DNA from 2 places in the Vibrio ponticus genome. Region 2 is predicted to be linked to the other one. Evidence: predicted binding sites of a transcription regulator. Region 2 holds the regulator's gene; the other holds the start of a gene.
The links. Region 2 encodes MetJ, which represses methionine synthesis genes. Its sites were predicted from a motif close to TTAGACNTNTANANGTCTAA; they were not measured.
Positions count from the first base shown of each region.

Region 1 (15,820 bases), 540 kb from region 2:
AAAAGTGGTTAGTTAAATTCATAAGTATCCAGCCTTATGTCAAACCAAATTGGGGCGAACTCGCGCCCCATTGGACTCTATTTTTGAATGCGACGCTCGATAGCATCCATCAACTTGCCCGTAATTGAGATATCGAAAGCGGCTTCGATTTCACGAATACAAGTCGGGCTTGTTACATTGATTTCAGTTAGCTTGTCACCAATAACGTCGAGGCCAACAAAGATCAGCCCTTTTTCTTTAAGTGTAGGCGCTACAGCTTCAGCGATCTGTTTATCTGTCTCGCTAAGTGGACGCGCTTCACCACGACCGCCAGCCGCTAGGTTACCGCGGGTTTCCCCTTCTGCTGGGATACGCGCTAGGCAGTAAGGCATAGGCTCGCCATCAACCACCAGAATACGTTTATCACCGTTGCTGATATCAGGAACGAAGGTTTGTGCCATCGCGTAGTTTTGACCGTGGTTAGTCAGCGTTTCAATGATTACCGAGACGTTTGGATCGTTCTCTTTGACACGGAAAATGGACGCGCCGCCCATGCCGTCGAGTGGCTTCAAGATCACATCGCCATGCTCTTCACGGAAAGCTTTAATTTTTTCTGCTTTACGCGTCACAATCGTGGTTGGCGTTAACTCTGGGAACCAAGCGGTAAACAGCTTTTCGTTACAGTCACGTAGGCTTTGCGGTTTGTTGACGATCAGCGCACCTTCATCTTCTGCACGCTCAAGAATGTAGGTCGCGTAGATGTATTCAGTATCGAAAGGGGGATCTTTACGCATCAACACAGCGTCTAAGTCTGCCAACTTAATCGTTTGTTCTGATTTAAACTCATACCAGCCATTTGGATCTTCTTTGAGCTCAACCACTTTGGTATCTGCGATAGCGACACCTTGATCTAGGTGCAGATCATTCATTTCCATGTAGTGGATTTCGTAGCCACGACGCTGCGCTTCTAGCATCATGGCAAAGCTAGAATCCTTCTTAATGTTGATGGACGAAATAGGGTCCATCACAATGCCAAGTTTGATCATGATCTTCTCCGTTTAACCAAGGTCGCCAAAGCGAACTTGCAGGGCTGTAATTGCGGTTAACGCTGCGGTTTCAGTGCGCAGTACTCGCGGACCTAACAACGTTTCTTCAAATTGGTATTCTTGTGTCATATCGATCTCCTGTGCGGATAAGCCGCCCTCAGGACCAATCAGTAGACGCACTTTTTCCACCGGTGTTGGTAGCGTGTTGATTGAGTATTTTGCGCGTGGATGCAGGTTGAGCTTCAAGCCGTCGTATTCTTCAGCACACCAATCTTCGAGTTTCATGATTGGGCGGATCTCTGGCACGGTATTACGACCACATTGCTCACAAGCACTAATGGCGATCTTTTGCCATTGGTCGAGCTTCTTCTCGAAACGCTTTTGATCCAGCTTCACGCCACAACGCTCAGAGATGAGTGGCGTAATGGTGTTGACGCCAAGTTCTACCGATTTTTGAATGGTGAACTCCATCTTATCGCCACGTGATACCACTTGACCAAGATGCAGATCCAAAGGCGATTCACTGCTGCGCTCAATACGCTCGGTCACTTCTACTTCGACCGATTTTTTTGATACCGAGCTAATTACGGCTGGAAACTCCGCACCGCTGCCATCAAATAACAACACCTCTTGGCCTGCCTGCATGCGCAACACACGACCAATATGACCGGCTGCGTCATCGCTTAGGGCAATCACGCCAAGTTGGTGGATAGTTTCAGGGTGGAAAATTCGAGGAATTCGCATGGTGTATCAGTTCCAGCTTAATTTTAATATCTAGAGAGTAACATGGATGCGTTAAGCAGAAAAAACAAGGGTTCGACTGCTTAACGCCAAGGTTTAATTACTTGCGATTACAGCTTGCGGCAAGCTTCAATCACGAATGGGTTGTGGTTGCCTTGTACTTTAGCAATGCGTTTATCACGCTCACATTCCCACTTTTCTGCTGGGTAAGATTTATTCCACGCCAGCATTAGGTTGCGCTGCTGTTTTGACAGTTTAAAGCCATACTCTTGGCTCATATACAGATAAGTACGCGCAATTGAACCGCGAGCACGATCTGGTGGCATTACCTGGCGCTGTTTAAAGTTAACCTGCATTTCGCAAGCACCATAGGTTACACCATCAATACCGTTCCATTGACTGAAGTTGAAGTTAGAACGGTCGCCGTTAACCTCACCAATCGCGGGTGTGAGGTTGTGTAGATCGGCTTCCATCATTTTGAACTGCTTATCACGGCGTGAGCAGTTCTTACGACCGCCGTCTTGCCAACATTGTAGCTGGTGACCAAATTGCCATGCGGGTACAACGTGTTCCCACTCGATGCGCGTTGCACGTACTTTTTGGGTTTGTTTGCGGATCTTATAACCACAGCCTTCAAGATCTGGGATGCCTTTTTTGCCTTGCCAATTGATATCACAACCACAGTAAAAGCTGGTGGCGTAGTTAATATCTTGTTCAAGATCTTTATAGATACTGACCGCTTCACGTTTCGCGGCTGAAAAGGAGGTTGGTGGCGCAGCCACCGCACTACCTGCGGTAACCGCAAGTAATAGACATAAGAGTTTACGCATTAAAAAGTCTTATAAAGGAATGACTTTTTGCATGATAGCACTCAAATTAAGACTTTCTAGTTGATAATTTAACAATTAAGACAACTGGCGACCGGTAAAGTTAAGCAGTTGCTGACATTTTTGACAGCGGTAACTGGCTTGATGACGGATGACTTTGTTATGGCGACGAATCGACAGTGGGTAGAAGGTACATTGGCACTGATATTCAAAGGTTTTGCCTTGTACTGATTGGGTGGCAAAACTGTGGGTGGTATTGGCTGATACGCCAAACACTGCTTCCATCACGCCTTGCCACTCTTTGCCATGTGGGCGTACGCGCCCATAGACTTGATACGTGATCAAGTGGGCCACTTCATGGGGAATGACTTCTTCAAGAAAAGCTTGCTGGTTCTCGACAAATAGCACTGGATTTAAGCGGATTTCATTCAGTTGCAAGTAAGCTTTGCCTGCGGCTTTTCCGCGTAGAGCGTAACGCATAATTGGTTTGGCGAACGGACGTTTAAATGCTTGTTCAGCTAATTGTAAGCAGTGAGCGACCTTTTGCTGTGCCCGGTAGCGAAGTTCTATATCCAAAGTGATTCCATCGAGTCGTGCCAGAGACAATTCAGCCCAGCAAAAGCGCTGGGCTGAGGCATCATAGCTTGGAAGGTTTAATCTGTTAAGGTTGATGTTTCTTCTTAATCACTTCGTGATAACCGTGCCATGTGGCATAGCCCAAGATAGGCATGGTAAACAACATCCCAATCCCGTAAGTGGCAAAACCAATCAGTACCCCACCACAAATTACCGCAGCCCATACCACCATGGCGGGAATATTGGATCGCACGGCGTTAAAGCTGGTAAATACTGCCGTCATCATATCTACGCGACGTTCCATCATCAGTGGAATAGAGAAGGCAGAAATACTAAATACGACACATGCCAATACGAATCCAACCATGGAGCCAATCACCAAGAAGGGAAGGAAATCAGTCAGTGGTGCGCCCTGTACGGAAGGGTAGAGTGCATGCAGTAAAGCGGCGATACGCATCCAGAAAATCATACAAACGGCTAAAAGCACGGCGAAAGCCCATTGTGAACTGGAATTGCGACCTATGGCTTTGATGGAATGGAAAAGAGTGGCGCTATGCCCGCGTTCTCGCTCCCAACTGGCGTCGTAAAGACCAAGAGCAAGGAAAGGACCGATCAGCATGTAAACCACGAGGCTTGGCATGATGACCAAATGTGTGCCTTGCCATTGGACTAACAGCACGATACCGACCGCAGCCGCCATAAAGCAGAGTCCATAAAAGGCGCTGATGATCGGCATACGCACAAAGTCGTGTAAACCAAGTGCTAACCAATGGAACGGTGCACTAATGCTCACCGTATTGCAGGGAAAGGTTCGAGCATACTCATGGTTGGGGACCGTTTTCCGCTCTTGTTTCAGTTCTGATGGATTGTTAACTATTCGAGGCATGACTCCTCCTTGATTGTCTCTCACTAAAGCCACTAGCGCGCGTGGCTATAAATAGCGATGCTGACTAACGCGAGGACATCTTATTGTCGTGAGCCGCATCATGGTTTTGTACGTCACAAATAACATTTAACATTAATTTAACTATTGGCGCAGATGAAAGAATTTACAAATTATTTGCTGCTTGGCGTGTTAGTTGAGGGGATCTTCGAACAAGAAAAAGCCCTTGCATCGGCAAGGGCTAGAAATAGGCATTACTTTAACAGTTTGAAATGAAAGGCTTAACAGCCGACAAACTGAGTAGGAATTATTTGATACCAGCAAACTCACGCAGTAGAGCCGCTTTATCAGTCGCTTCCCATGGGAACTCTTCGCGACCAAAGTGACCGTATGCTGCTGTCTTTTTGTAGATAGGTTGCAGTAGGTTCAACATCTCTTGTAGACCGTATGGGCGTAGGTCGAAGAACTGACGTACCGCTTCAATAATGATGTTGTGCGCTACTTTTTCAGTACCGAAAGTTTCGATCATGATAGACGTTGGATCTGCAACACCGATAGCGTAAGAAAGTTGGATTTCACAACGATCAGCCATACCTGCCGCAACGATGTTTTTCGCTACGTAACGTGCTGCGTATGCTGCACTGCGGTCTACTTTCGATGGATCTTTACCAGAGAATGCACCACCACCGTGACGCGCTGCGCCGCCGTAGGTATCGACGATGATCTTACGACCTGTTAGACCACAGTCACCCATTGGACCACCGATCACGAAACGACCTGTTGGGTTAATGAAGTATTTGGTCTCTTTGTTTAGCCACTCTGAAGGTAGAACTGGTTTGATGATCTCTTCCATCACCGCTTCGCGTAGATCTGGAGTAGAGATTGAATCACAGTGCTGAGTTGAAAGTACAACTGCATCGATACCAACGATCTTGCCTTGGTCATACTGGAACGTCACCTGAGATTTTGCATCAGGACGTAGCCAATCAAGCGTACCGTTTTTACGTACTTCTGCTTGGCGTTGAACTAGGCGGTGTGAGTAAGTGATCGGTGCTGGCATCAGTACGTCAGTTTCGTTACATGCGTAACCGAACATAATGCCTTGGTCACCTGCGCCTTGCTCTTTAGGATCAGCCTTATCAACACCTTGGTTGATGTCTGGTGATTGCTTACCGATAGTATTTAGTACTGCACAAGAGTTAGCATCAAAGCCCATGTCTGAGTGAACGTAACCAATTTCACGTACTGTTTCACGAGTGAGTTCTTCGATATCTACCCATGCTGAAGTGGTGATCTCACCACCCACCATTACCATACCGGTCTTAACGTAAGTTTCACACGCAACACGTGCTTTCGGGTCTTGTTCTAGGATCGCATCAAGAACAGCATCAGAGATTTGGTCTGCAATTTTATCTGGATGGCCTTCTGAAACAGACTCAGAAGTAAACAGGTGCTTAGCCATGTGAGCTCCATATTTGGTTGAAAAGAGCAGGCTTTACCTACTCAAAAAAATAGCCTTAGGGTGTGTAGGTGTTTCTACATCTAGACGTCTATTTTAAATTTGATAGCTCGAATTACAAGCTCTTTTTCATGAAAATTGTGAAACAAACGTTTGCATCGCCACGTGGTGGTGACGCGAAGTTTGCTTATTTCGACGCTAAAAAGGCTTTTTTTGTGTTTTTTTTGTCTGGAAAACGTTTGCAGTGCTCTGGTCGCTTTGAGAGAATACGCCCACAACAATTCCCCGAACGATTAACTCGCTTACTTGCACTCAGGAGCAGACATGTCTTCTCGTAACGTTTCTTTGAATAGAAAGCTTGCTAACGCAATTCGCGCTCTAAGCATGGATGGTGTTCAACAAGCTAACTCTGGTCACCCAGGCGCACCTATGGGTATGGCAGATATCGCTGAAGTTCTTTGGCGTTCTCACCTAAACCACAACCCAGCGAACCCAGAATGGGCTGATCGCGACCGTTTCGTACTGTCTAACGGTCACGGCTCAATGCTAATTTACTCACTACTACACCTAAGTGGCTACGAGCTATCTATTGACGATCTGAAAAACTTCCGTCAATTGCACTCGAAGACCCCAGGTCACCCTGAGTACGGTTACGCGCCAGGTATCGAAACAACCACTGGTCCTCTAGGTCAAGGCATCACCAATGCTGTGGGTATGGCAATGGCTGAGAAAGCAATGGCTGCTCAGTTCAATAAAGAAGGCCACGACATCGTTGACCACCACACTTACGTGTTCATGGGCGACGGCTGTCTAATGGAAGGTATCTCGCACGAGGCATGTTCTCTAGCTGGTACGCTTGGTCTTGGTAAACTAATCGCATTCTGGGATGACAACGGTATTTCTATCGATGGTCACGTAGAAGGTTGGTTCTCAGATGACACACCGAAACGTTTTGAAGCGTACGGCTGGCACGTAATCCCAGCGGTGGATGGTCACGATGCTGAAGCGATCAACGCTGCAATCATCGCTGCGAAAGCAGACCCACGCCCAACGCTAATCTGTACCAAAACCATCATCGGTTTTGGCTCGCCAAACAAATCAGGTTCACACGATTGCCACGGTGCACCACTAGGTGCAGAAGAAATCGCAGCAGCGCGTGAATTCCTAGGTTGGGAACACCCAGCATTTGAAATCCCAGCTGACGTTTACGCAGAGTGGGATGCAAAAGCAGCAGGCGCTGACAAAGAAGCGGCTTGGAACGCAAAATTTGACGCGTACGCAGCAGCATACCCTGCAGAAGCGGCAGAGCTTAAACGTCGTATCAACGGCGAACTGCCTGCACAGTGGGAAGAGAAAGCAAGCCAAATCATTGCTGACCTTCAAGCAAACCCAGCGAACATCGCATCACGTAAAGCATCACAAAATGCACTAGAAGCATTTGGTCAAATGCTACCAGAATTTATGGGCGGCTCTGCTGACCTAGCGCCTTCTAACCTAACCATGTGGTCGGGCTCTAAGTCTCTAGAAGCAAACGACTTCTCTGGTAACTACATCCACTACGGTGTACGTGAGTTCGGTATGACCGCGATCATGAACGGTATCGCGCTACACGGTGGTTTTGTTCCTTACGGTGCAACTTTCCTAATGTTCATGGAATACGCACGTAACGCAATGCGCATGGCTGCTCTGATGAAAGTTCAGAACATCCAAGTTTACACGCACGACTCTATCGGTCTTGGTGAAGACGGTCCAACTCACCAACCGGTTGAACAAATGGCTTCACTACGTCTAACACCAAACATGAGCACATGGCGTCCATGTGACCAAGTTGAGTCAGCAGTGGCTTGGAAACTGGCGATTGAGCGTAAAGATGGTCCTACATCATTGATCTTCTCTCGTCAAAACCTAGCGCAGCAGCCTCGTTCAACAGAGCAAGTAGCGGACATCGCTAAGGGTGCTTACATCCTAAAAGATTGCGCAGGCAAACCGGAGCTAATCCTAATCGCAACAGGTTCTGAAGTTGAACTTGCAGTGAAAGCGGCAGAAGAGCTAACAGCAGCCGGTAAAGCGGTACGTGTAGTATCAATGCCATCAACCGATGCATTTGATAAGCAAGACGCCGCTTACCGTGAGTCAGTACTGCCATCAGATGTGACGGCACGTATCGCAATTGAAGCCGGTATTGCTGACTTCTGGTACAAGTACGTTGGCTTTGATGGTCGCATCATCGGTATGACTACCTTTGGTGAGTCAGCGCCTGCTGAGCAACTATTTGAAATGTTTGGCTTCACAGTAGAAAACGTAGTGAACACTGCTAACGAACTACTTGCTTAAGCAAAGATTAGAAATGAAAAACCGAGCAATTTGCTCGGTTTTTTTATGTCTACTCAAACTCGTTGCCTTTATTGTCCAGCTCTTTGTGACCACAAACTTTACACTCAACATAGCGATCCATATCGTAGTATTCACCGCCATTAATAAAGGTATGTGCGAGTAATTTAATCCGACCCAGTAGCGAAGTATCGGTATCGTAGCTGCTTGGCTTACGTACCATGATTTCACTATGTGGTGTATCAGACTGACATTTTTTACAAAAGTGCGAAGCGGGATATGACAACATAACCTATTCCTTTGGTTGATAAACAGTGAGAAAAATCGCCGAAGGTTGCTGCGCACTGTAATCAAGCCTAGCGCGAGAAAGTGTAAATTGTTAGTGGCATCAAGGATTACACAAGTGTACAGCGAGGGGCTGCGTAATATGTCACTCTTTTGCTGCTTATAGGGGGGATATCGAGTACCATCGGTAACCGATAGAACACATATAATAAAGGCGATGGAACTATGCTGAAAGTTGCGATCAACGGGTTTGGACGAATCGGTCGGAATGTTTTACGTGCTGTCTATGAGAGCGGTAAACATCACGAGATCAAAGTGGTAGCAGTCAATGAACTAGCCCAGCCAGAAGCTATGGCACATCTACTTCAGTACGACACGAGCCACGGTCGATTCGGCAAGCGCATTAGCCATGATCAAGAACATCTCTACATTCATCACGACAACGGCGATCAAGATGCCGTGCGTATCCTACATCTAAATGAAATAAAATTACTTCCTTGGCGAGATCTCGATGTTGATATCGTATTCGATTGTACCGGTGTGTACGGATGCCGAGCCGACGGTTTAGCTCATATTGAGGCGGGGGCGAAAAAGGTTTTATTCTCTCACCCGGGAGATAATGATCTTGATAACACCATTATCTACGGCGTGAACCATGAAACCTTAACCGCAGACCAAACTATTGTCTCCAACGGCTCTTGCACCACCAACTGTATCGTGCCGATCATTAAAGTACTCGATGATGCCTTCGGCATTGATTCGGGCACCATTACTACCATTCACTCCTCAATGAATGATCAGCAAGTGATCGATGCTTATCACACCGATTTACGCCGAACTCGCGCGGCGAGCCAATCGATCATTCCGGTTGATACCAAATTGCATCAAGGTATTGAAAGAATCTTCCCGAAATTTTCTAACAAATTTGAGGCAATTTCTGTAAGGGTACCAACGGTAAACGTTACAGCAATGGATTTAAGTGTCACAATTAGTACAAATGTGAAAGTTAATGACGTAAATCAAACCATTATTAACGCATCTCAGTGTACATTACGTAATATTGTTGACTATACTGAAGCACCACTGGTTTCGGTGGACTTCAATCATGATCCGCACAGCGCCATTGTTGATGGTACCCAGACAAGGGTCAGCAATGGTCAGTTAGTGAAAATGCTGGTGTGGTGTGATAACGAATGGGGCTTTGCCAACCGCATGCTGGATACGGCATTAGCGATGCAGGCTGCAAAATAGAGAGCCCTGAACGGATATGGAGAAATAATTTATTTCTACCCTTGAAATAAATTGTAGAGATCTCCATATTCGTAACCAGATTAAAGAATTCACAGGCTTGGCAGGGTTGCCGAGTTGTCAAAAAACTTTATTTAATATTTGAGAGGACAAATCATGTCTGTAATCAAGATGACTGACCTGGATCTAGCAGGTAAACGTGTATTCATCCGTGCTGACCTTAACGTGCCAGTAAAAGACGGTAAAGTAACTTCAGATGCACGTATCATCGCATCACTTCCAACTATCAAACTATGCCTAGAAGCAGGCGCGAAAGTGATGGTTACTTCTCACCTAGGTCGTCCAACTGAAGGTGAATACGCAGAAGAGTTCTCTCTACAACCTGTAGTTAACTACCTAAACGACGCACTAGACTGCGAAGTTAAACTAGCGAAAGACTACCTAGACGGTCTAGAGCTAAACGCTGGTGAACTAGTGGTTCTTGAAAACGTTCGCTTCAACAAAGGCGAGAAGAAGAACGAAGAAGAGCTATCTAAGAAATACGCATCACTATGTGATGTATTCGTAATGGATGCATTCGGTACAGCTCACCGTGCACAAGCTTCAACTCACGGCGTGGGTATGTTTGCTGACGTAGCGTGTGCAGGTCCTCTACTAGCTGCTGAACTAGAAGCACTAGGTAAAGCAATGAGCAACCCAGAGCGTCCACTAGTTGCTATCGTTGGTGGTTCAAAAGTTTCTACTAAACTGACTGTTCTTGAGTCGCTATCTAAAATCGCTGACCAACTTGTTGTTGGTGGTGGTATCGCGAACACATTCATCGCAGCTGAAGGTCACAACGTAGGTAAGTCTCTATACGAAGCAGACCTAGTTGAAACTGCACAAAAACTAATGAAAGAGTGTGCAATTCCAGTTGCAACTGACGTTGCTTGTGCAAAAGCATTCGATGAAAACGCAGAAGCTGAAATCAAAAACGTTGCTGACGTTCAAGATGACGACATGATCTTCGACCTAGGTCCAGATTCAACTGCAGCTCTAGCTGAAATCATCGCAAACGCGAAAACTATCCTATGGAATGGTCCTGTAGGCGTATTCGAATTCAAGAACTTCGAAGCAGGTACGAAAGGTATCTCTGAAGCAATCGCTAAGTCTGCAGCATTCTCTGTAGCAGGTGGTGGTGACACGCTAGCAGCTATCGACCAATTTGGTATCAAAGCTGACGTTTCATACATCTCTACTGGCGGCGGCGCTTTCCTTGAATTCGTTGAAGGTAAAGTTCTTCCAGCAGTTGAAATGCTAGAAGCACGCGCAAAGTAAGAATTAAAAGAGCGGGGGAGTAATCTCCCGCTCTGTTGTTTGCTGCATGTCACAATATTCTCTGATAGAATAGCTTGAGTTGTGAGCAAACGTTTGCAAAATTTTAAATTAGTAAGTTTTAATTTTTAAAACGACAGATAAATAGGACTACATCCCATGTCTAAGATCTTCGATTTCGTAAAACCAGGTGTTATCTCTGGTGATGACGTTCAGAAAGTATTTGAAGTTGCTAAAGAGAACAACTTTGCACTTCCAGCAGTTAACGTAGTTAACACTGACTCAATCAACGGCGTACTAGAAGCTGCAGCGAAAGTTAAAGCTCCTGTTGTTGTTCAGTTCTCTAACGGCGGTGCTGGTTTCTTCTGTGGTAAAGGTCTAAAACTAGAAGGTCAAGAAGCTCAAATTCTTGGCGCTGTAGCTGGTGCTAAATACGTACACGCTGTAGCTGAATCTTACGGTGTTCCTGTAATTCTTCACACTGACCACGCTGCGAAGAAACTACTTCCTTGGATCGACGGTCTACTAGACGCGGGTGAAGAGTTCTTCGCTCAAACTGGTAAGCCACTATTCTCTTCTCACATGATCGACCTTTCTGAAGAGTCTCTAGAAGAAAACATCGAAATCTGTGCTAAGTACCTAGAGCGCATGGAAAAGATGGGTATGACTCTAGAATTCGAACTAGGTTGTACTGGTGGTGAAGAAGATGGCGTAGACAACACTGATATGGATCAGTCTGAGCTATACACTTCTCCAGAAGACGTTGCATACGCATACGAGAAACTAAGCCTAATCAGCCACCGTTTCACTATCGCAGCATCTTTCGGTAACGTACACGGTGTTTACCAAGCTGGTAACGTTGTACTGACTCCAACTATCCTACGTGATTCTCAAGCATACTGTGCAGAGAAATTTGGTATTGCACCAAACGCGCTAAACTTCGTATTCCACGGTGGTTCTGGTTCAACTGAAGCAGAAATCAAAGAGTCTATCTCTTACGGTGTTATCAAAATGAACATCGATACTGATACACAGTGGGCAACTTGGGACGGTATCCGTACTTACGAAGCTGAAAACCGTGATTACCTACAAGGCCAAATCGGTAACCCAACTGGCGAATCTGCGCCTAACAAGAAGTACTACGACCCACGCGTATGGCTACGTTCTGGCCAAGCGTCAATGGTTGCACGTCTAGAGAAAGCTTTCGCTGACCTAAACGCAATCGACGTACTATAATTCTGAATTGAATTCGAGTTTTATAAACCCGCTCATTGAGCGGGTTTTTTTATATCAATACATTGATAATTCAGTATATAAATTAAGACAGTGACGCGTTTCACAAAAAAAATGTGGCGAATTGTTACATGAATGATTAGGCTTTAACGAGCCTGTATCACTATTGGTAAGTAAGCCGTTGTTTTAGATTGTCTTTGCATAATCTTTACTTTTCTAAAATAACATTCTGAGCTATCTTGCCGGCAAACTGACATTCGTTCAGTAAGTGGATAAGGATATTGTCGTTATTTAAAACAGCACGTAGCGAGTTTCGCTGCGTATTTTAAGAGGAAAATTATATGGCAGGTGAGTCAACGGGGATCGAAGCTCCATTGGTAGATGGCCTTTCTCAAGCTCAAACTTGGTTGAATGATAATTCAGACCTACTGATCCAGTACGGTGTGAACATTATCTCTGCAGTACTGATTCTATTTATCGGTAACATCATCGCGAAAACTGTTGCGAACAGTGTGGCGAAGATGCTTGATAAGAAGAAGATGGATAAAGCCGTTGTTGAGTTTATCCATGGCATCGTGCGTTACACGCTATTTGTGATTGTTCTAATTGCAGCACTAAGCCGAATCGGTGTTCAAACTGCTTCTGTGGTAGCGGTAATCGGTGCGGCAGGTCTAGCGATTGGTCTTGCTCTACAAGGTTCACTATCTAACTTTGCAGCGGGCGTTCTGATTGTAGGTTTCCGTCCATTCAAATCAGGTGACTATGTTGAAGTTGGTGGCGTAGCGGGTAGTGTTGAAGCGATTCAAATTTTCCAAACAGTACTGAAAACACCAGATAACAAAATGGTTGTTGTGCCTAACTCAGGGGTTATTGGCTCACCAATTACTAACTACTCACGCCACGATACGCGTCGCGTAGACCTAACCATTGGTGTTTCTTACAGCTCAGATCTAAAACTGACTAAGAAAGTGATTCAAGAAGCGCTAGAGAAAGATGAGCGTATCCTGAAAGATCACGACATCACAATCGGTGTAGTAGCCCTAGCAGATTCATCAGTAAACTTCGTGGTTCGCCCATGGTGTAAGACAGTTGATTACTGGGACGTGTACTTTGATTCAAACCAAGCAATCAAAGAGGCGTTAGATGCGAACGGCATCGAGATCCCATTTCCGCAAATGGATGTTCACCTCAACAAGGTGGAAGCGTAATTATTTCCCTGAAATAACGCGAACTCAATAAACAAAAAGCGAGGCTCTAATCGGTCTCGCTTTTTTATGTGTGCATTTCTATGTGGGGTAATGAGTGCTCGATTAGTAATACTTACTGATTAACTCATTGGCAAGCACTGTCGCTATCGTAAACATCATGGTTGCGACCAAAATATCGATGCCTTTTTTCACTTTTGGTTTGGACAACGTTGGTCCTAATTTTGCGGCGCCAATTGACAAAGTATAGAACCAAGCAAAGGATGCCATGATGGTTCCAATCGCAAATGAGATTCTATCTTGCCCTTCAAATTGCCCGCCAATTGAGCCAAGAATCACCACCGTATCTAAGTAAAGATGCGGGTTAAGAATGGTTACTGCCATTGCACCTAAGATCACGGTGCGGCGACCGCGCGCCAATACATGTTGGGCTTGCTCTTGTTTCGCAGGATCGCGAAAAGCACTTTTAAGCGCTAAAGCGCCATAGATCGAAAGAAACGCAATACCGCCGAGTGTTACTAAATTGAGCAGCAATTCGTTTTGTGACAATAGCGCGCCACCACCAAAGATGCCGAGAGAAATAAAAATCGTATCTAGAATGCTACAGGTAATCGCGGTGGTGAGATGATGCTGGCGTTTGATGCCTTGGTTAAGTACATACGCATTCTGAGCACCGATGGGAATAATCATCGTTGCGCCAAGTCCAAACCCTTGTAATAACACCCAAAAATTCACTGTTTTCTCTCCAAAGTGACATCAAATCTGCAGCGAAGATAACGGCAATAGTAAAATAAGTATATTTAATGATTTTAATGTAATATAAGTTTTGCTTATAAGGTTAACAACAAGGAAAGGCATGCGCGGTTTAGATTACAAATGGATAGAAGCACTGGATGCAATAGTGCAATTTGGCAGCTTTGAACATGCGGCAGAGCAGTTGTTTATTTCACAATCTGCCGTTTCTCAGCGGATAAAACAGTTGGAGAAATTTCTCGCACAGCCAGCCTTAATTCGTGAGCAACCACCGCGTCCAACTCCCGTCGGAAAAAAGCTATTAGGTCTTTATCGTCGAGTGCGCTTACTTGAAAGCGAATTGGTTCCTGAGTTGCACAATGATGCCACTTTTACCCCTTTAGAATTGTCTATAGCCACCAATGCGGATAGTTTGGCGACTTGGCTGCTTCCGGCACTGACACTGCTTTTAAAACGAGAACGCGTGGCACTAAATTTAGTGGTCGATGATGAAGGACGCACGTTAGAAAAACTCAAGGGTGGTGAAGTAGCAGGTGCGATTAGTTTAGAGTCGCAGTCGATCCCTGGCTGTGATGCGGACTACCTTGGTCGAGTCGATTATCTGTGTGTCGCCAGCCCGGAATTTTATCAACACTATTTTGCTGCTGGCGTGAATCGAGAATCGCTGCTCAAAGCGCCGACACTGGCGTTTGATCACCATGATGATATGAATGACCGTTTCTTGCATCAGCACTTTAACTTGCCGAAAGGCAGTATTCTCAAGCACACCGTGCGCAGTTCAGAGGCGTTTGTCAAATTGGCGTTGTCTGGTGTGGCTTATTGCCTGATCCCTAAATTACAGATTGAAGATGAGTTGGCAACGGGGGCGCTGGTGGATATCACCCCAGGTTTCTTTCTTTCTCAGCGGATTTATTGGCATCACTGGCAGCTGGAAACCGGTCTACTCAAAGCGATCTCTGATGCGATCATCACTCATTCACGCGAAATATTGCCAAGTTGACACAGTTAGTTTTGTGTCATTTTCATCGTAGTTGACTGGTTAACGAGTGATATTTACTTATTATGTATTGGTCAACTATATGAATAAGGTGATTGAGATGAATAAGTTATCTTTGGCTGTGATTGCACTTTCAACCAGTTTAAGTTTTGGCGCAATGGCAAATGAGTTGAGCTTTCCACATTTGTCGACTTCTGGGTACGGTGAAGTGGTTGCTAAGCCAGATATGGCGGAGTTTTCGGTACAAGTGGTTGAAACCACAATGACTGCCGAACAAGCTAAGCAGGGCGTTGATAAAGCGGTGGCCGCTTTTCTAGCTCAACTGAAAAAGCAAGGGGTGACAGCTGATGACATTGCTAGCACTAACCTTTACATCTCGCCTCAATACCACTACCCGAAAAAAGGGCAGGCTGAGTTAGTCGGTTATCGCGCGAGCCGCACAATTACGGTAACCGTAGACGAATTAGAAAACCTTAATCGTTACCTTGATATTGCATTAAGTTCAGGCATCAACCAAGTTGATAACATTACGCTGAAAGTAAAAGATGAAGCCAAGTATCAGCAACAGGCGCGCATGGCAGCCATCAATGATGCCAAAGCGAAAGCGCAGTCATTGGCGAAAGGCTTTGAACAAGATTTAGGTAAGGTGTGGCAGATTAATTACAACTCGCCGAGCACACGACCTGTATTAATGCGTGCAATGAGTATGGATATGAAGTCAGAATCGAATGGCTATCAGGATTCAACCATTGTGATTCGCGATCGTGTGGATGTGGTATATCGACTTGAGGAGTGATCCTCAAGCCGAAAAGTAATGATGTTTATGCAGCTGGGCTAACCGCTTGGTCCAGTTGCAGAACCATGCTCGATACGTACTGCTCGTATTTTTGTACTGCATTATCAGTGTCTTTAGCCAGTACGCATTTAACGATCGACTCATATT
Region 1 is NZ_AP019657.1:2,530,482-2,546,301, reverse strand. Features, by position in the region: gene GZN30_RS11325 (YqgE/AlgH family protein) at 1-22, opposite strand, end outside; gene gshB (glutathione synthase) at 78-1,025, opposite strand; gene rsmE (16S rRNA (uracil(1498)-N(3))-methyltransferase) at 1,038-1,769, opposite strand; gene GZN30_RS11310 (endonuclease) at 1,877-2,596, opposite strand; gene GZN30_RS11305 (SprT family zinc-dependent metalloprotease) at 2,672-3,169, opposite strand; gene GZN30_RS11300 (DUF2189 domain-containing protein) at 3,255-4,055, opposite strand; gene metK (methionine adenosyltransferase) at 4,360-5,514, opposite strand; gene tkt (transketolase) at 5,836-7,845, shown strand; gene GZN30_RS11285 (hypothetical protein) at 7,895-8,131, opposite strand; gene epd (erythrose-4-phosphate dehydrogenase) at 8,353-9,378, shown strand; gene GZN30_RS11275 (phosphoglycerate kinase) at 9,532-10,692, shown strand; gene fbaA (class II fructose-bisphosphate aldolase) at 10,849-11,925, shown strand; gene mscS (small-conductance mechanosensitive channel MscS) at 12,264-13,130, shown strand; gene GZN30_RS11260 (LysE/ArgO family amino acid transporter) at 13,233-13,862, opposite strand; gene GZN30_RS11255 (LysR family transcriptional regulator ArgP) at 13,984-14,880, shown strand; gene GZN30_RS11250 (oxidative stress defense protein) at 14,960-15,673, shown strand; gene GZN30_RS11245 (GntR family transcriptional regulator) at 15,699-15,820, opposite strand, start outside.
Region 1: a site for MetJ is predicted at 5,587-5,606, ahead of metK (methionine adenosyltransferase). Genes of this name have one in related genera too.

Region 2 (15,820 bases):
CGCGACGCTTTTCTAGTTCCAGTTTTTGTTCTGCAAACAAGTTGAGCCAACTGCTGCCGATGTTGCCTTTACCACATAGGGCAATCGCGACGCGCTTTTGTGCTTGAAACAGTTGGTTATGCACGCCTTGCACCAGCGTATCGGTCTCGGTTTTGCGCAGGACAGCAACCAAACTTAACCCAGAGGCGGATTCGCAAATAAATTCTACTGGGGCGTTTTTCAGCTGTTGGTAGAAACCGTAGCAATGATTCGGGTTTTTGGTTACCCCTGCGCCAACTGCTGCCACCATCGAATAGCCCTCTTTGAGCTTAATCTCGGCTTCGATGGCACGATCTTGCAGATGGCTCAGTGCGCCGCCTGCAATTTCTGCGGTATAGGTGAGGCGCAGGCAATGCTGATCATCTTGCGCTTCATACGCCAAAGGCTCGAGCTGTGCGCGGGTTAAGCCAGCTAACGTCTCTTGAGAGAGACGCAAGAAGTCGTGCCCTGATGAGAAGTGCAGTTCAATCATTAACACTTCATCAAGTGAAGAAATAATTTTTGCACCGCGACCAGAAGCCAGCACACGTTCAATACGCGTCGAGCCGGATTCAGGCTCGTAACTGCAACGCAAATGACAATCCATGGTGCTTTGCGCGACAGGCTGTAAGGTGCGGCTATGCAATACAGGCGCAGCAAGACGAGCAAGTTCACTGGCTTCATCAAGACGCAGTAGTGGCAGTAGGCAAGCATCAGCGACGAGGCGTGGATCTGCGCTGTAAACGCCAGCCACATCACTCCAAATGGTCACACGAGAGACTTGAGCGAGTGCGCCAATCACGGTTGCTGAGTAGTCAGAACCATTACGACCCAGCAGCACAGTCTTACCTTGTTTGTCTTGCGCCATAAAGCCAGTGATCACCACGCGGTGATGAGCATGTTGCGCGAGAACTTCTTTGAGTAGTGGGTAAGAAGCGCCGCGGTCAACTTCTGGTTGTGTACCTGCTTCAGCACGTAGAAATACACGCGAGTCTTGGGCGCGAGAAGGCAGCTTATTTTGGTTAAGCAGGGCAGCAAGCAGGCGTGAAGACCAGCTTTCGCCATGACCTAATACACAAGCTTGTTCGATTTCACTCAGTGGCGCAGTCAGCTCACCAAGTAATTTAAATTCATCATTCAGTTGAGCAAGTAACGGCTCTTTGCTCTCTCCTTCAAGCAGTTGCTCGATTAAATCTGTCTGAAACTTCTTTAACTCTTGTAGTGCTTCATGGGCAAGGCGACCATCTTTGTGTAAGCCATCAATAAACTCGATCAGCTTGTTGGTGGTTTTGCCGGCTGCGGAGACCACAATCAAATCGTCTTGCTGCGAGTATTCTTTAAGAATATTGACTACGCGGCGGTAGCATTCTGGATTTGCTAAACTGCTGCCACCAAACTTGTGCAGCTGTCTTTCCACGCTCATTTAGTTGTCCTCCGCTGCCACATTAAAGGCTTGCTCTAAATCGCTAATTAAATCTTGTACATCTTCCAGCCCTACCGAAAGGCGCAGCAGCTGTTGAGATACGCCAGCTTCCGCTAAGGCGGCTTCACCCATCGCTCGGTGCGTCATTGATGCTGGGTGGCATATTAAACTTTCCACACCGCCAAGGGATTCAGCCAAAGAGAATAGCTTAAGCGCGCTAACAAAAGTTTTAAGCTGCTCAAAACTGCCAGCGAATTCGAAACTGAGCATCGAGCCAAAGCCAGATTGCTGTTTTAGCGCAATCTCATGCCCAGGATGCTCCGGTAGGCTAGGGTGGTAAATTGTGCCGACACTTTGGTGATTTTGCAGATAGCTAAGGATCTCGCGAGAGCTTTCTTCATGCACGCGCATACGTGCGCCTAAGGTGCGTAGACCACGCAGTGTCATATAGCTATCAAATGGGGTGCCCGTCGCGCCAATGCAGTTGCCCCACCAAGCAAGCTCTTCTGCGTGTTGCTCAGTTTTGGTGATAACAACGCCGCCGATTACATCAGAGTGACCGTTGATGTATTTGGTGGTTGAGTGAATAACAAAGTCAGCGCCAAGTTCCAGAGGCTTTTGGAATACGGGTGTCAAAAAGGTATTGTCGACAGCTACTAAGGCATCAACCGCATGGGCTTGTTCACATAAAGCCGCAATATCGACCACGCGTACCAGCGGGTTAGAAGGGGTTTCAACCAGCACCAGTTTTGGTTTTTGCGCTAACGCTTCAGCAAGCGCGACCGGATCGGACTGGTCAACAAATAGAACTTTGAAATCGCCTTTTTGCGCGCGGGTATTAAACAATCGATAGCTGCCGCCATAGCAATCATGCGGCGCTACGATCAAATCGTCAGGTCCGAGAAAGGCGGTTGCCCACAAGTTCAATGCGGAAGTGCCACAGTTAGTAATTACCGCGCCTTTGCCTGATTCTAATTCAAACAGAGTTTGTTCCAACAAGCCGCGATTTGGGTTGCCTGAGCGGGTATAATCATATTTAGGCACTTCGCCAAATGCAGGGAAACCGTAGTTGGTAGAAAGATAAATTGGTGGAACCACGGCATGGTGTTGAGTGTCAGACTCGATGCCAGTGCGAACCGCAATAGTAGCAGGCTTGTGGGTGCTCATAAGTGTATCCTTCCAGAACAATAGTGACTTGTCAGTTTGAATGCGATATATCTACACAATCAGCATTGATACATCACGTTCACAATCCATTCACGCTACTTTACTGTTGTTAAACTGAGACGTCAACACATCTAGACGTCTATATGTCTTTGCTTGTAGCCTTAAAAGCCGCTAAAATTAGACTTTGCAAAAATTACTGACTAACAATAACGAAGGTGCGCAATGGCAGACTGGAATGGCGAATACATTAGCCCATACGCTGAGCATGGAAAGAAAAGCGAACAAGTAAAGAAGATTACTGTTTCAATTCCATTGAAAGTATTAAAGGTGTTAACCGATGAGCGTACACGCCGTCAAATTAACAACCTACGCCATGCAACGAACAGTGAACTGCTATGTGAAGCATTTCTGCATGCTTACACAGGTCAACCGTTGCCAACAGATGAAGATCTACGTAAAGACCGCCCAGATGACATCCCATCAGAAGCTAAGCAGCTTATGACCGAAATGGGCATCGAATTTGAAGCGTTCGACGAATAATTGTTAGCGTATTCTTGCTGCATCTGAATTAAAGCACCAGTTCAGATGGTGAGAAAACCAGAACATAAAAAAACCGCAGTTCATTAGCTGCGGTTTTTTGTTTTAGAGCGCCCATACTTCAATTTGTCATTCCATAGAGCGCGCAGCGCGAGTAGGGAATCTTGTTTTCTAGATTAAACCAGAGATCCCCAACTCGTTCGTTCCTCACTCTTGAGGATGACAAAGTAAGGTATATCCATAGAGCGCCCATACTTCAATTTGTCATTCCATAGAGCGCGTAGCGCGAGTAGGGAATCTTGTTTTCTAGATTAAACCAGAGATCCCCAACTCGTTCGTTCCTCACTCTTGAGGATGACAAAAGTAAGGTATGTCCGTAGAGAGGCGAAGCCGAACGTTCGCGAATCCGTAAGCCTCGTTTTTACGAGGCGTTCCGTGTACCCACTTCCGTAAGCCTCGTTTTCACGAGGCGTTCCGCAGTCCCGCATCCGTAGCGCAGCGTTCCGCTACGCCATATACCCCTCAGGCATCTCAATACGCGCTACACCAGAATCAACTGCAGCTTGCGCTACCGCTTTTGCTACGCGTGGCAGTAAGCGGTGATCCATTGGTTTTGGAATAATGTACTGCGCGCCAAACTCCAGCGCTTCAACTCCAGCAGCTTTAAGTACTTCGGCTGGAACAGGCTCTTTGGCTAGCTGGCGAATTGCTTCTACCGCAGCAAGCTTCATCTCATCGTTGATTTCGCTTGCACGCACATCTAATGCACCACGGAAGATAAATGGGAAACATAAAACGTTGTTAACTTGGTTCGGGTAATCACTGCGACCAGTACCCATAATTAAATCATCACGGACTTGATGTGCCAATTCCGGTTTGATTTCTGGATCTGGGTTTGAACAAGCAAACACGATTGGTTTGTCTGCCATTAGCTTGAGATCCTCTGGTGGTAGCAGGTTAGGACCCGATACGCCTAAGAAAATATCCGCACCTTCAATCACATCTTCTAGCGTGCGTTTGTCAGTGTTATTAGCAAATAGCTTTTTGTATTCATTCAGATCATCACGGCGAGTGTGGATCACGCCTTTACGGTCAAGCATGTAGATTTTTTCACGCATTGCACCGCACTTGATTAGCAGTTCCATACACGCCACTGCGGCAGCGCCTGCGCCAAGGCAAACAATGGTTGCGTCTTCTAGCTTCTTGCCTTGCAGTTCAATCGCATTGAGCATGCCCGCAGCCGTAACAATCGCGGTACCGTGCTGGTCATCGTGGAAAACCGGCACGTCACAACGTTCAATCAACTGTTTTTCAATTTCAAAACAGTCTGGGGCTTTAATATCTTCAAGGTTAATACCGCCAAAGGTATCAGCGATATTGGCGACGGTATCGACAAACTCTTCGATAGTGCGGTGTTTTACCTCAATATCAATCGAGTCTAGACCTGCAAAACGCTTGAACAGTAGCGACTTACCTTCCATTACTGGTTTTGAAGCCAGAGGACCTAAGTTACCCAAACCAAGAATTGCCGTACCGTTTGAGATCACCGCGACCATATTACCCTTGGACGTGTACTTGTAGACGTTATCTGGGTTTTGCGCGATTTCGCGTACAGGCTCGGCGACGCCAGGGCTGTATGCGAGTGCTAGATCTTTGGCTGTTTCGGCAGGTTTGGTTAGCTCGACTGAAATTTTCCCAGGTACTGGGTTGGCATGGTAATCAAGCGCTTGCTGACGGAACAGTTCTTCGGCGGTGTATTCTTGTGATTGGTCATCTGACATGGTGTTTTGTTTCTCGTTATCGTTGGTTGTTAAGCAAAAGTTATTCTATACCCATAAAGTCAAGCTGCATAGGCAAGAATGCGATTGGTGTAACCATTATGTCGGTTTGAGCGTCTGATAAGACCAGATAGCTCACAAATTTGCATTTAAGCGGCAAATAGCGAGGGAAGGAGAAGGGAAGAGGTAAATAGCAGGCAAGAAAAAAGGACGCCTGAGCGTCCTTTTTATAATCGGTATAAAAGTAGTAATTACTTCTTGCCGCTTGATAGAGCACCGAAACGCTTGTTGAAGCGATCAACACGGCCGCCTGTATCAACGATACGTTGCTTACCAGTGTAGAATGGGTGGCACTTGTCACATACGTCTAGGTGGATTGACTCTTTACCTAGAGTAGAGTTGAACTCGAAAGAGTTACCGCAAGAGCAAGTAGCTTGTACTGCTTTGTATTCTGGGTGAATACCAACTTTCATGGGAAAACCTCAAATAGGCCGTGTCGCCATCCGATTCTAAGCCGGACACCACACGTAGTTAATAAAAAATTTCGCATACCGCTTGATGAATAAATCCTCAAGCCATAATGCTAAGGCGCAGTATAGTAATGAATCCGCTAGTGAGGATCAACAGATTTACTAAAATTATTGCTACTTTTTTCACCATTAGCCAGAGTCTAGCGCGTTATTATCTTTGAGAGTAACTATTCCCAAACTAGTTGGACCATCAGGTAGGCGACAAGCGAGCAAAGCCTCTGAGCATAGCCATTAATTTGGACAGGGTATGTAATGAGGTTTGGGAGGGCAGTGTTGATGTTTTAAAAGACAGTGCTGATGGTTCAAATAGGAAGGGAGAGGGAAATAGAATCAAGCGACGTTTTGCTTTAGACTGATCCCGTTCATTACTCACAAGTGTTAGCGTCAATTTTATGCGTCCTACCATTGCTCGGGTGGCACTGCCTGTACCGTTAGATAAGCAATTTGATTACTTGATCCCAAGCCACCTTTTCCCTGTGATTGGTGGGCGCGTCTCTGTGCCATTTGGACCGAAAACCTTAATTGGCATTGTCACTGAGTTAACCAATCATTCTGAATTTAACCAAAGCCAGCTAAAAGCGATTAAGCAGGTGCTTGATAGCCAGCCGGTATGGGCTGATTCACTCTATCAATTGCTCAAATGGTGTAGTCAATTTTACCAGTACCCACTAGGCGATACGCTGGCTAATGCGATGCCGACCGCATTGCGTAAAGGTAAACCGGCTGACTTTTCTACTTTGGTCGAATGGCAATTGACAGAAGCCGGCAAGAATCAATTGATGGCGGGGTTGGGGCGTGCAGTCAAACAAGAAAGTGCGATGCGCGCGCTCGAGTATGGTGCGGTTTCTCATCAGCAATTGCTTGACCAAGATATCTCGGGTACCACGCTGAAAACGCTACAAGACAAAGGCTGGGTTGAAGCGGTAGAGAAAAAACCAGCGATAAAAGCTTGGGGGAGCCAAGTAGAGGCAGAGGTCGACAAGCCTAAGCTCAATCAAGAGCAGGCGGTGGCCATCGCGACAGTCAATAGTGCTCAAGGCTTTGGTTGCTATCTACTGGAAGGGGTAACCGGTTCAGGAAAAACCGAAGTTTACCTAAACCTAATCAAGCCACTGCTGGAGCAAGGCAGGCAAGCTTTGGTGCTGGTCCCAGAGATTGGCTTAACGCCACAAACCATTAACCGATTCCGTCAGCGTTTTAATGTGCCCGTGGAAGTGATCCACTCTGGGTTAAATGAAACTGAGCGTCTTAATGCTTGGTTGAGTGCGCGAGACAAAGGGGCGGGGATTGTGATTGGTACTCGCTCAGCGCTGCTGACGCCATTTGCTGACTTAGGCATCATTATTGTTGATGAAGAGCATGACAGCTCTTATAAGCAGCAAGACAGCTTGCGTTATCATGCTCGCGATGTGGCGGTGATGCGCGCCAATAAAGAACAAATCCCGATTGTGCTTGGCTCGGCAACGCCAGCGTTAGAAACCTTACACAACGCGCTCACTGGTAAGTATCACCATTTGGAGTTGTCTAAGCGTGCCGGTAATGCCAAGCCAACCACCAATAAAGTGCTCGATGTCAAAGGGCTCTATCTAGAGAGTGGCTTATCCGCGCCATTAATCGCGGAGATGCGTAAGCACTTAACCGCCGGCAACCAAGTGATGCTGTTCTTAAACCGTCGCGGGTTTTCACCTGCCTTGATGTGCCATGAATGTGGTTGGATTGCTGAGTGTAAACGTTGTGATGCTTACTACACCTACCATCAATACAGCAATGAGATCCGCTGCCATCACTGTGGTTCGCAGCAGCCGATTATCCACCAGTGCCAAGGGTGTGGCTCTACGAATTTAGTCACAGTCGGGGTGGGGACCGAGCAGCTAGAAGGGCAGCTTAAAACGCTATTTCCTGAGCATAAAGCGATTCGTATTGACCGTGACAGTACCAGACGTAAAGGCAGTTTAGAAAGTGCACTGACGGCGATCCGCAAAGGTGAGTATCAAATCTTAATTGGTACACAGATGCTCGCCAAAGGGCACCACTTCCCAGATGTCACTTTAGTCGCATTGCTGGATGTAGACGGATCACTGTACAGTAGTGACTTCAGAGCCTCAGAGCGATTGGCTCAATTATTTATTCAGGTTGCAGGGCGTGCAGGGCGCGCAAGTAAACCTGGCGAGGTGATATTACAAACTCACCATCCGGAGCATACATTGCTGCAAGCGCTATTGAACCATAGCTATCGCAATTTTGCGCAAACAGCTTTGCAGGAAAGAAAATTTGCTATGTTGCCTCCTTATACTTACCTCACTCTGTTTCGCGCAGAAGCCAACAGCAGTGAAGTTGTAGAGGAGTTTTTGCGGCAGGTGAGATACAGCTTAGAAGCGCACCCGCTGTTTGATGAACAATGCCAAGTATTAGGACCAACGCCTGCACCATTGGCAAGAAAAGCGGGTAAGTACCGTTGGCAGTTATTACTGCAGACGCAAACGCGACCAAAAATGCAGCGTTTACTCGCCAGTGCTAAACCAGCTATTGAGATTTTGCCCAATAGCAAAAAGGTGCGCTGGTCGCTAGACATAGAACCTCAAGATCTAAGCTAGTTCGATTTTACAATGTTACGTACGCTACAGTTTTAAGTTATTTTGTGAGGTATCTCTCGATAGCGGAGCAGTTTTTGTTAAATATCCCGTAACTTTAAAGCGTGAAATAAATACACTATTACAGGTTGCATTACGCACCTCGATGAATACCCAGTTTTTATCGGTGTCATCGATATACCTAAACCGTATGAGTGACAATCAAGACGATTATAAATTCAAATGGTGAAGGACAAACAAACTATTAAAGAGTGGATGCATATATCTTTACTTTTTTCAGCTGCGACCATGATGATGACTCATTGAGTTGGCGGATGAGAAGGTTGAGATAGAGTCCATCAACAACTATCAGGCTTGGGTGGCTTACGCTACTAACAAGGGAAAATTTAAGAGGGTTATTTTTATGGCGACAATGAAGGATGTTGCCCAGCTCGCAGGGGTTTCGACAGCGACAGTATCAAGGGCGCTGATGAATCCTGAGAAAGTCTCTTCGGCTACGCGAAAACGTGTTGAAGATGCAGTTCTAGAAGCTGGATACTCACCAAACTCACTTGCGCGCAATTTGCGCCGCAACGAATCAAAAACAATTATTGCGATTGTTCCAGACATTTGCGATCCCTACTATACCGAAATCATTCGCGGTATTGAGGATGCGGCAATGGAGCACGGCTACATTGTTTTACTTGGTGACAGTGCTCAGCAGAAAAAACGCGAGAACTCCTTTGTTAACTTGGTTTTCACCAAGCAAGCAGATGGCATGCTACTACTCGGAACGGATCTACCTTTTGATGTGAGCAAGCCTGAGCAGAAGAATTTGCCACCGATGGTCATGGCGTGTGAATTTGCTCCAGAGCTTGAGTTGCCAACCGTACACATTGATAACCTTACCTCAGCGTTTGAAGTGGTGAATTACCTGACTCAGCTTGGTCATAAGCGTATTGCTCAGATTTCAGGTCCGCAAGATGCTGCGCTGTGCCAGTTCCGCCAACAAGGTTACCTACAAGCGCTGCGCCGTGCGGGTATCACCATGAACCCGGCTTACAGCATCCACGGTAATTTCAGTTTTGAAGATGGGGCGAAATCGGTTCGTCAATTGCTGACGTTGCCTGAACCACCGACGGCGATTTTCTGCCACAATGATGCGATGGCGATTGGTGCAATCCAAGAAGCCAAACGCCTTGGTCTACGTGTGCCACAAGATTTATCGGTAGTGGGTTTTGATGATATTCAATTTGCTCAATACTGCGATCCACCGTTAACGACGATTTCTCAACCGCGCTATGAGATTGGTCGCCAAGCGATGTTGATGATGCTGGAGATTTTACGTGGTCACGATGTGCGCACAGGCTCTCGCTTGTTAGAGACCAACCTTGTCGTACGTAAAAGCGCCGCGCCGCCGCGAGTTATCTAACTCACTCTATAGAGAGTTTAATGCAGCACTGTTCTCTGCAATGGTGCTGCTTAAATTTTGTTACCCTATGTCAAATTTTCCACCTCATTCCGTTAGGAAAGCTCAACCACGCTATTATCGACCGACGTTCTAGATTAAGATAACGGCAATCACTCACTAAATTTGTAGTACAACTGTGGCAAGTAGAGATTACGTAAAACGTGGTGCCAGTAAGAGACCCGCAAAGAAAAAGCCTGCTCCAAAGCGCAAACCATGGCGCAGTGGACTATTAGCTTTGATCGTGCTGGGTGGCTTTGGCTTTGGTTTATATACCTTGAGTCAAGATCCTGAACCGCCAGCGCCAGTTGTAGCAACACAAACGCCAGTCAAAACTAAGCCAAAAGCGGAAAAAGCCATTCCACCGCCACCAGAAGAAAAGTGGGACTATGTGGATACGTTGCCAAGCCGTGAAGTGGAAGTGAAAGCCAAAGAGCAAGTGATCTCGGCGATCCCATATATCATGCAGTGCGGCGCGTATAAAAATGCGCAGCAAGCAGAAGCGCGTAAGTTGGATATCGCATTCCAAGGTATCAGCAGTGAAGTGCGTAAAAAAGATGGCAGTTCTTGGTATCGCGTGGTGCTAGGTCCTTACAAGCTTAAGCGTGATGCGGAGCGAGATAAGCACAAACTGCAGCGCGCCAAGATAGAGCCATGCGCGATTTGGAAAGAGACGCAGTAAATAGGTGCTTTTAATTCAATATGCACTAATAACCTATAACAAATGAGTATAAAGCCAGTTTCAGTCGAGACTGGCTTTTTTTGTGCTTTAGAGCTGCATTTTTTGCTGCGCTTGCTTACAAAATGGTTTATTAGTAGTTTGCAATACGATACGAGTTGGTTAACAGAGCGCTAGTATAAGCGCATGAATGTATAACCATTTTTAAACACTATCGTACTTATATTTAAACTAATTGATTTTGTAATTGGTCTAAATCACGTATTTGGATTTATATTTGAGATATGCTCCACAAAACATGTACAATGAGTGGATTATGCATGGGGTTGAATTATCTAGTATGAAAGTTTTAGTTACAGGCGGCACAGGTTACATTGGTAGCCACACATGCATTCAGCTGCTAAATGCTGGTCACACGCCAGTGATCATCGATAACTTGTGTAACAGCAAAAAAGCGGTACTAAGCAAAATTAAACTGGTAGCAGGTACCGAACCAACGTTTATTCAAGCGGATGTGCGCGATAAGAAAGCTCTGGTTGATGTGCTTAAGCAACACGCTATTGATGCTGTGATTCACTTTGCAGGCTTAAAAGCGGTGGGTGAATCGGTAGAAAAGCCACTTGAGTATTACGACAACAACGTGAACGGTACATTAGTGCTGGTGGATGCGATGCGCGAAGCGGGCGTGAGCAAGCTTATTTTTAGCTCATCAGCGACTGTGTATGGCGACCCAGCGAGTGTGCCAATTACCGAAGACTTCCCAACCAGTGCGACTAACCCATACGGTCGCAGTAAGTTAATGGTGGAAGAGTGCTTAGCGGACTTTCATAAAGCCAACCCCGAGTGGAGCATTACCCTTCTGCGCTACTTCAACCCAGTGGGCGCACATGAATCCGGTGAGTTAGGCGAAGATCCACAAGGTATTCCAAACAACTTAATGCCTTTTGTTTCGCAAGTGGCTGTGGGCAGACGTGAATTTGTCTCAGTTTTTGGTAATGATTACCCAACTAAAGATGGTACGGGTATTCGTGATTACATCCACGTTGTAGATTTAGCGGATGGGCACCTTGCTGCATTAGATAAAGTTGGACCAAAAGCGGGTTTGCACATTTTCAACCTTGGTACCGGCAACGGCTACAGCGTGTTAGATATGGTGCACGCGTTTGAAAAAGCTAGTGGCAAAGCGGTGCCATTTAAGTTTGCGCCGCGTCGCCCTGGCGATATTGCCGAGTGCTGGGCTGACCCAAGCAAAGCGCAAAACGAATTGGGCTGGCAAGCCACGCGAACGCTAGAAGTGATGACACAAGACTCTTGGCGTTGGCAATCAAACAACCCGAAAGGGTTTAAAGACGAGTAGTAAAAATAAAATAAGCTACTCGCAAAGACGAAGTAGAAGGGATGAGCACTGTAAAAAGGCTCATCCCTTTAGTATGTAAAAACAAAAGTATCACTAAATGGATTTGAACTAACCCACGATGACAGATTCTATTCACGCGGCTAAAACCGATAAGAAGTGGTTCCTTGTTAGATGTAAATCCAAACAAGAGCAGCGCGCGAGTGTTAATTTCTCAAATCAATCGATTACATCGTACTTCCCGACTGTTGATGTGATTAAAGTGGTGCGTGGCAGAAAACAAACCAAACAAGAAGCGTTATTCCCTGGTTATCTATTCGTTCATTTAGATCTTTTAAGTGGTGCGACTTCAAAGGTGAACTACACCTTTGGCGTATATGGCTTTGTTAAGTTCGCAGGCAACCCGCAGCAAGTGCCTGATGAATTGATTGCGGAACTGAAAACGTTAGAAAACCAAACGATCGACACAAGTTTACAAGCTGGCGATCAAGTCATGGTTAACAATGACCAGTACAAAAATATCAGCGCAATTTTCTTAGAAGCAGAAAGTGAAAAACGCAGCATTTTGTTGATTAAACTGCTCAATCAACAAGTAAAATTAAGTGTGGAAAATAGCGAAATAACATTTTTGTGAACGAAGTAAAATAGTTTCAACACTTCACAATAAGTAGTAGAAAAAATTGGTAAAGCCATCAGCTTTTAGGGGTTGTAACCTAAGGGCGGTAGCGTGTCTAAAATTATTATTGATACATGGAAAATTTCGAATGCATTCTCATAACGACGTCACAATTGGCATTATAGGTCTTGGTTACGTAGGTCTTCCTTTGGCTGCAGAATTTGGAAAAAAATTCAACGTGGTTGGGTTTGATATTAACGATCGCCGTATCGCAGAGTTGCGAGATGGCTATGACTCTACATTGGAATGTTCGGAGCAAGAACTAAATGATGCCGAGATGTTGAGATACTCTTCGAGCATTGAAGATTTAGCAAAGTGTAATGTCTACATTGTTACCGTGCCTACACCTATTGATGAGCATAAACAACCAGATTTAACGCCGCTGATCAAAGCTTCTGAAGCATTAGGTAAAGTGGTATCAGAAGGCGATGTTATCATCTATGAATCAACAGTATACCCAGGTGCAACAGAGGAAGATTGTATCCCTGTTATAGAGAGAGTGTCTGGACTTAAGTTTAACCAAGATTTCTATGCTGGGTATTCTCCAGAGCGTATTAACCCAGGTGATAAAGAGCACCGTGTTACCAATATTCTCAAAGTAACCAGTGGCTCTACTCCAGAAATTGCCGAGTTCGTTGACCAGTTATATAAAACAATTATCACGGCAGGTACGCATAAGGCGTCAACCATTAAAGTTGCGGAAGCAGCGAAGGTGATTGAAAACACACAGCGTGATGTGAATATCGCATTGATCAATGAGCTATCAATTATCTTCAACAAGCTGGGCATCGATACGCTGGAGGTGCTGGAAGCGGCTGGAACGAAATGGAACTTCTTGCCATTCCGTCCAGGTCTAGTAGGTGGGCACTGTATTGGTGTTGATCCATACTACTTAACTCATAAAGCTCAAACAGTGGGTTACCACCCTGAGATGATCTTAGCAGGTCGCCGACTCAATGATGGGATGGGTCAATATGTTGTTTCTCAACTTGTGAAGAAAATGCTGAAGAAACGCATTCATGTCGAGGGCGCTAATGTATTGGTTATGGGACTCACGTTTAAAGAGAACTGTCCAGACTTACGAAATACGAAAGTTGTTGATATTGTCAGTGAGTTAAAAGAATACAATATTAATGTAGATATCGTTGACCCTTGGTGTTCTGGAGAAGAGGCGCAACATGAATATGGCCTTAGCTTATGCGCTGAACCACAGCAAGGTTACTACGATGCGATTGTCATGGCAGTATCTCATGACGAATTTAAGAAGATGGGTGCAGAAAATATTCATGCATATGGTAAGGGAGAGCACGTGCTATACGACCTGAAATATGTACTGGATAAAGAAAGCGTAGATATGCGCCTGTAATTAAAATAACTTTTTAATTAATTAAAGTGAGAGCGAAGAGTTCTCACTTTTTATTTATGGAATAAATAATGTCTAAATTTGAACAGATTCAACAAGACTTACTGCAGCAGCCAAAAGTATGGCTTGTGACAGGTGTTGCAGGTTTTATTGGCTCAAACCTATTAGAAAAGCTATTAAAACTCAACCAGACTGTAGTTGGCTTAGATAACTTTGCAACGGGTCATCAGCATAACCTGGATGAAGTAAAAAACTTAGTGACTGAAACGCAGTGGGATAAGTTTCGTTTTATTGAAGGTGACATTCGAGACTACGCCACATGTGAGACTGCTGTGAAAGGGGTTGATTACGTATTGCACCAAGCTGCATTAGGTTCTGTTCCACGCTCAATTGCGGATCCTGTTACTTCAAATGCTGCAAACATTACTGGCTTTTTAAATATGCTACAAGCTTCTAAGGAAGAAGGCGTGGCAAGCTTTACCTATGCTGCGAGCAGCTCTACTTATGGTGATCATCCAGCATTACCGAAAGTGGAAGAAAACATTGGTAAGCCTCTTTCTCCATATGCGGTTACTAAATATGTAAATGAAGTTTATGCTTCTGTTTATGCAAGGACTTATGGATTTAAAGCGACGGGCTTACGCTACTTTAATGTATTTGGTCGTCGACAAGACCCAAATGGTGCCTATGCTGCGGTTATTCCTAAATGGACATCGGCAATGATTAATAATGAAGATGTATTCATTAATGGTGATGGAGAAACAAGCCGAGACTTTTGCTATATAGAGAATGTGGTTCAAATGAATGTGTTGGCTGCGACCGGGTCAGAAGAAGCGTTAGGCGAAGTGTATAACTGTGCGGTAGGTGATAGAACCACATTGAATACGTTGTTTAATGCACTTAAGAATGAGTTGTCTAATAATAGTGTTAGCTATTCTTCTGAACCTGCATATCGTGAATTCAGAGCTGGAGATGTGCGTCACTCACAAGCTGATATTAGTAAAGCTAAAAGCAAGTTGGGTTATGAGCCAAAATATGATATTTCAGCGGGAATAGCGGAATCGATGCCGTGGTATAAACAATTTATTGGTTAATCAATTATATGAAAATTCTAGTTATCTAGGGAAATCGCTTGAAGGTCGTTGATTTTTAGGGGGCGATGATGCTTAGAGATAGCTACTACTGCCCCATACTTTCAGTTTATGTAATATTGGAGTGGGATTATAATTGGTATAGTTTTATCGATTATTGTAACGCTCGCTTATATATCCTCAAGCGATATAGTTATTTTGACGTTGATATTTCTTTTTTGAATAAATTGTCTCGTGTGATGGGTATGATTAACCCTGCATCGTTAAAGATATAGATAAATGAGTACCATGTACTAGCGGATGGCGAAATAATACCGATTGATGGATAAATATACCTTGGCTCTTATAACCGCTCCGAAAGACAAAGGAGCCAGTCACTTGGTGAACGCTTTTGCCACTGCAAACGGAATGATTGTTGATGAAGATAAGGTTGCTAGAAAAATAATGAAATTACAGAGTTCCAAAAGAAAAAATAGTGCACAAAACTCTCTATAAAGAAGCGGTTTTTTTGTTAACGGTTATTGGCGCTAGATGCTTGAGCAAACACTTGACAATTATTCTCGAGTAGTAAGGTTCTAAACTTAGATGACACTTACTTGCAGCTATTAAGGCAAAAGTTTCGGAAAAATGGAGATGAGAGTGGACTTAGTGAATTGTAATTTGTCGGGTTTAGGTGCTATGGAACATAAATGGCCTAAGTCAAGAGTGATGGGTATTGTGGTTTTAATGTGATAAGTGTTTGCGGTGGCAACAAAGCAGGATGTGAGCACTCGATACAACATATGCTCTAAAAAATAAAAAAATAAAAGTTTACGTGATGGTAATAGTGATGTTTATGCGGATTTTTCCATTATGTAGTAAGTATATTCATTATTCTTCCGTGTGTGCATCTTCAAGTTAATCTTAATCAACAATATTCTGAGTACGTTAAATGTATAGAAAGATATTAAAGCTATCTACATCCGTAGGTTTAGGTCAAGTTTTATCTTTAATTTTTGCACCAATACTTGCTAGACTATATTCTCCTGAAGAGTTTGGCTCTTATGGTCTGATTTTAAGTTTAATAGCTCTTTTATCTGGAGTTTCTACTCTTAGATATGAACAAGCTATACTTATATCTGAAAATAATGAAAGAAAAGATGTGTTAGATACCGTTGTAATATTGA
Region 2 is NZ_AP019657.1:3,071,387-3,087,206, forward strand. Features, by position in the region: gene GZN30_RS13880 (bifunctional aspartate kinase/homoserine dehydrogenase II) at 1-1,441, opposite strand, end outside; gene GZN30_RS13885 (O-succinylhomoserine (thiol)-lyase) at 1,442-2,608, opposite strand; gene metJ (met regulon transcriptional regulator MetJ) at 2,831-3,148, shown strand; gene GZN30_RS13895 (malic enzyme-like NAD(P)-binding protein) at 3,652-4,926, opposite strand; gene rpmE (50S ribosomal protein L31) at 5,175-5,396, opposite strand; gene priA (primosomal protein N') at 5,846-8,047, shown strand; gene cytR (DNA-binding transcriptional regulator CytR) at 8,442-9,455, shown strand; gene GZN30_RS13915 (SPOR domain-containing protein) at 9,631-10,173, shown strand; gene galE (UDP-glucose 4-epimerase GalE) at 10,511-11,527, shown strand; gene rfaH (transcription/translation regulatory transformer protein RfaH) at 11,646-12,158, shown strand; gene tviB (Vi polysaccharide biosynthesis UDP-N-acetylglucosamine C-6 dehydrogenase TviB) at 12,289-13,566, shown strand; gene GZN30_RS13935 (SDR family oxidoreductase) at 13,635-14,657, shown strand; gene GZN30_RS13940 (hypothetical protein) at 14,976-15,149, shown strand; gene GZN30_RS13945 (oligosaccharide flippase family protein) at 15,586-15,820, shown strand, end outside.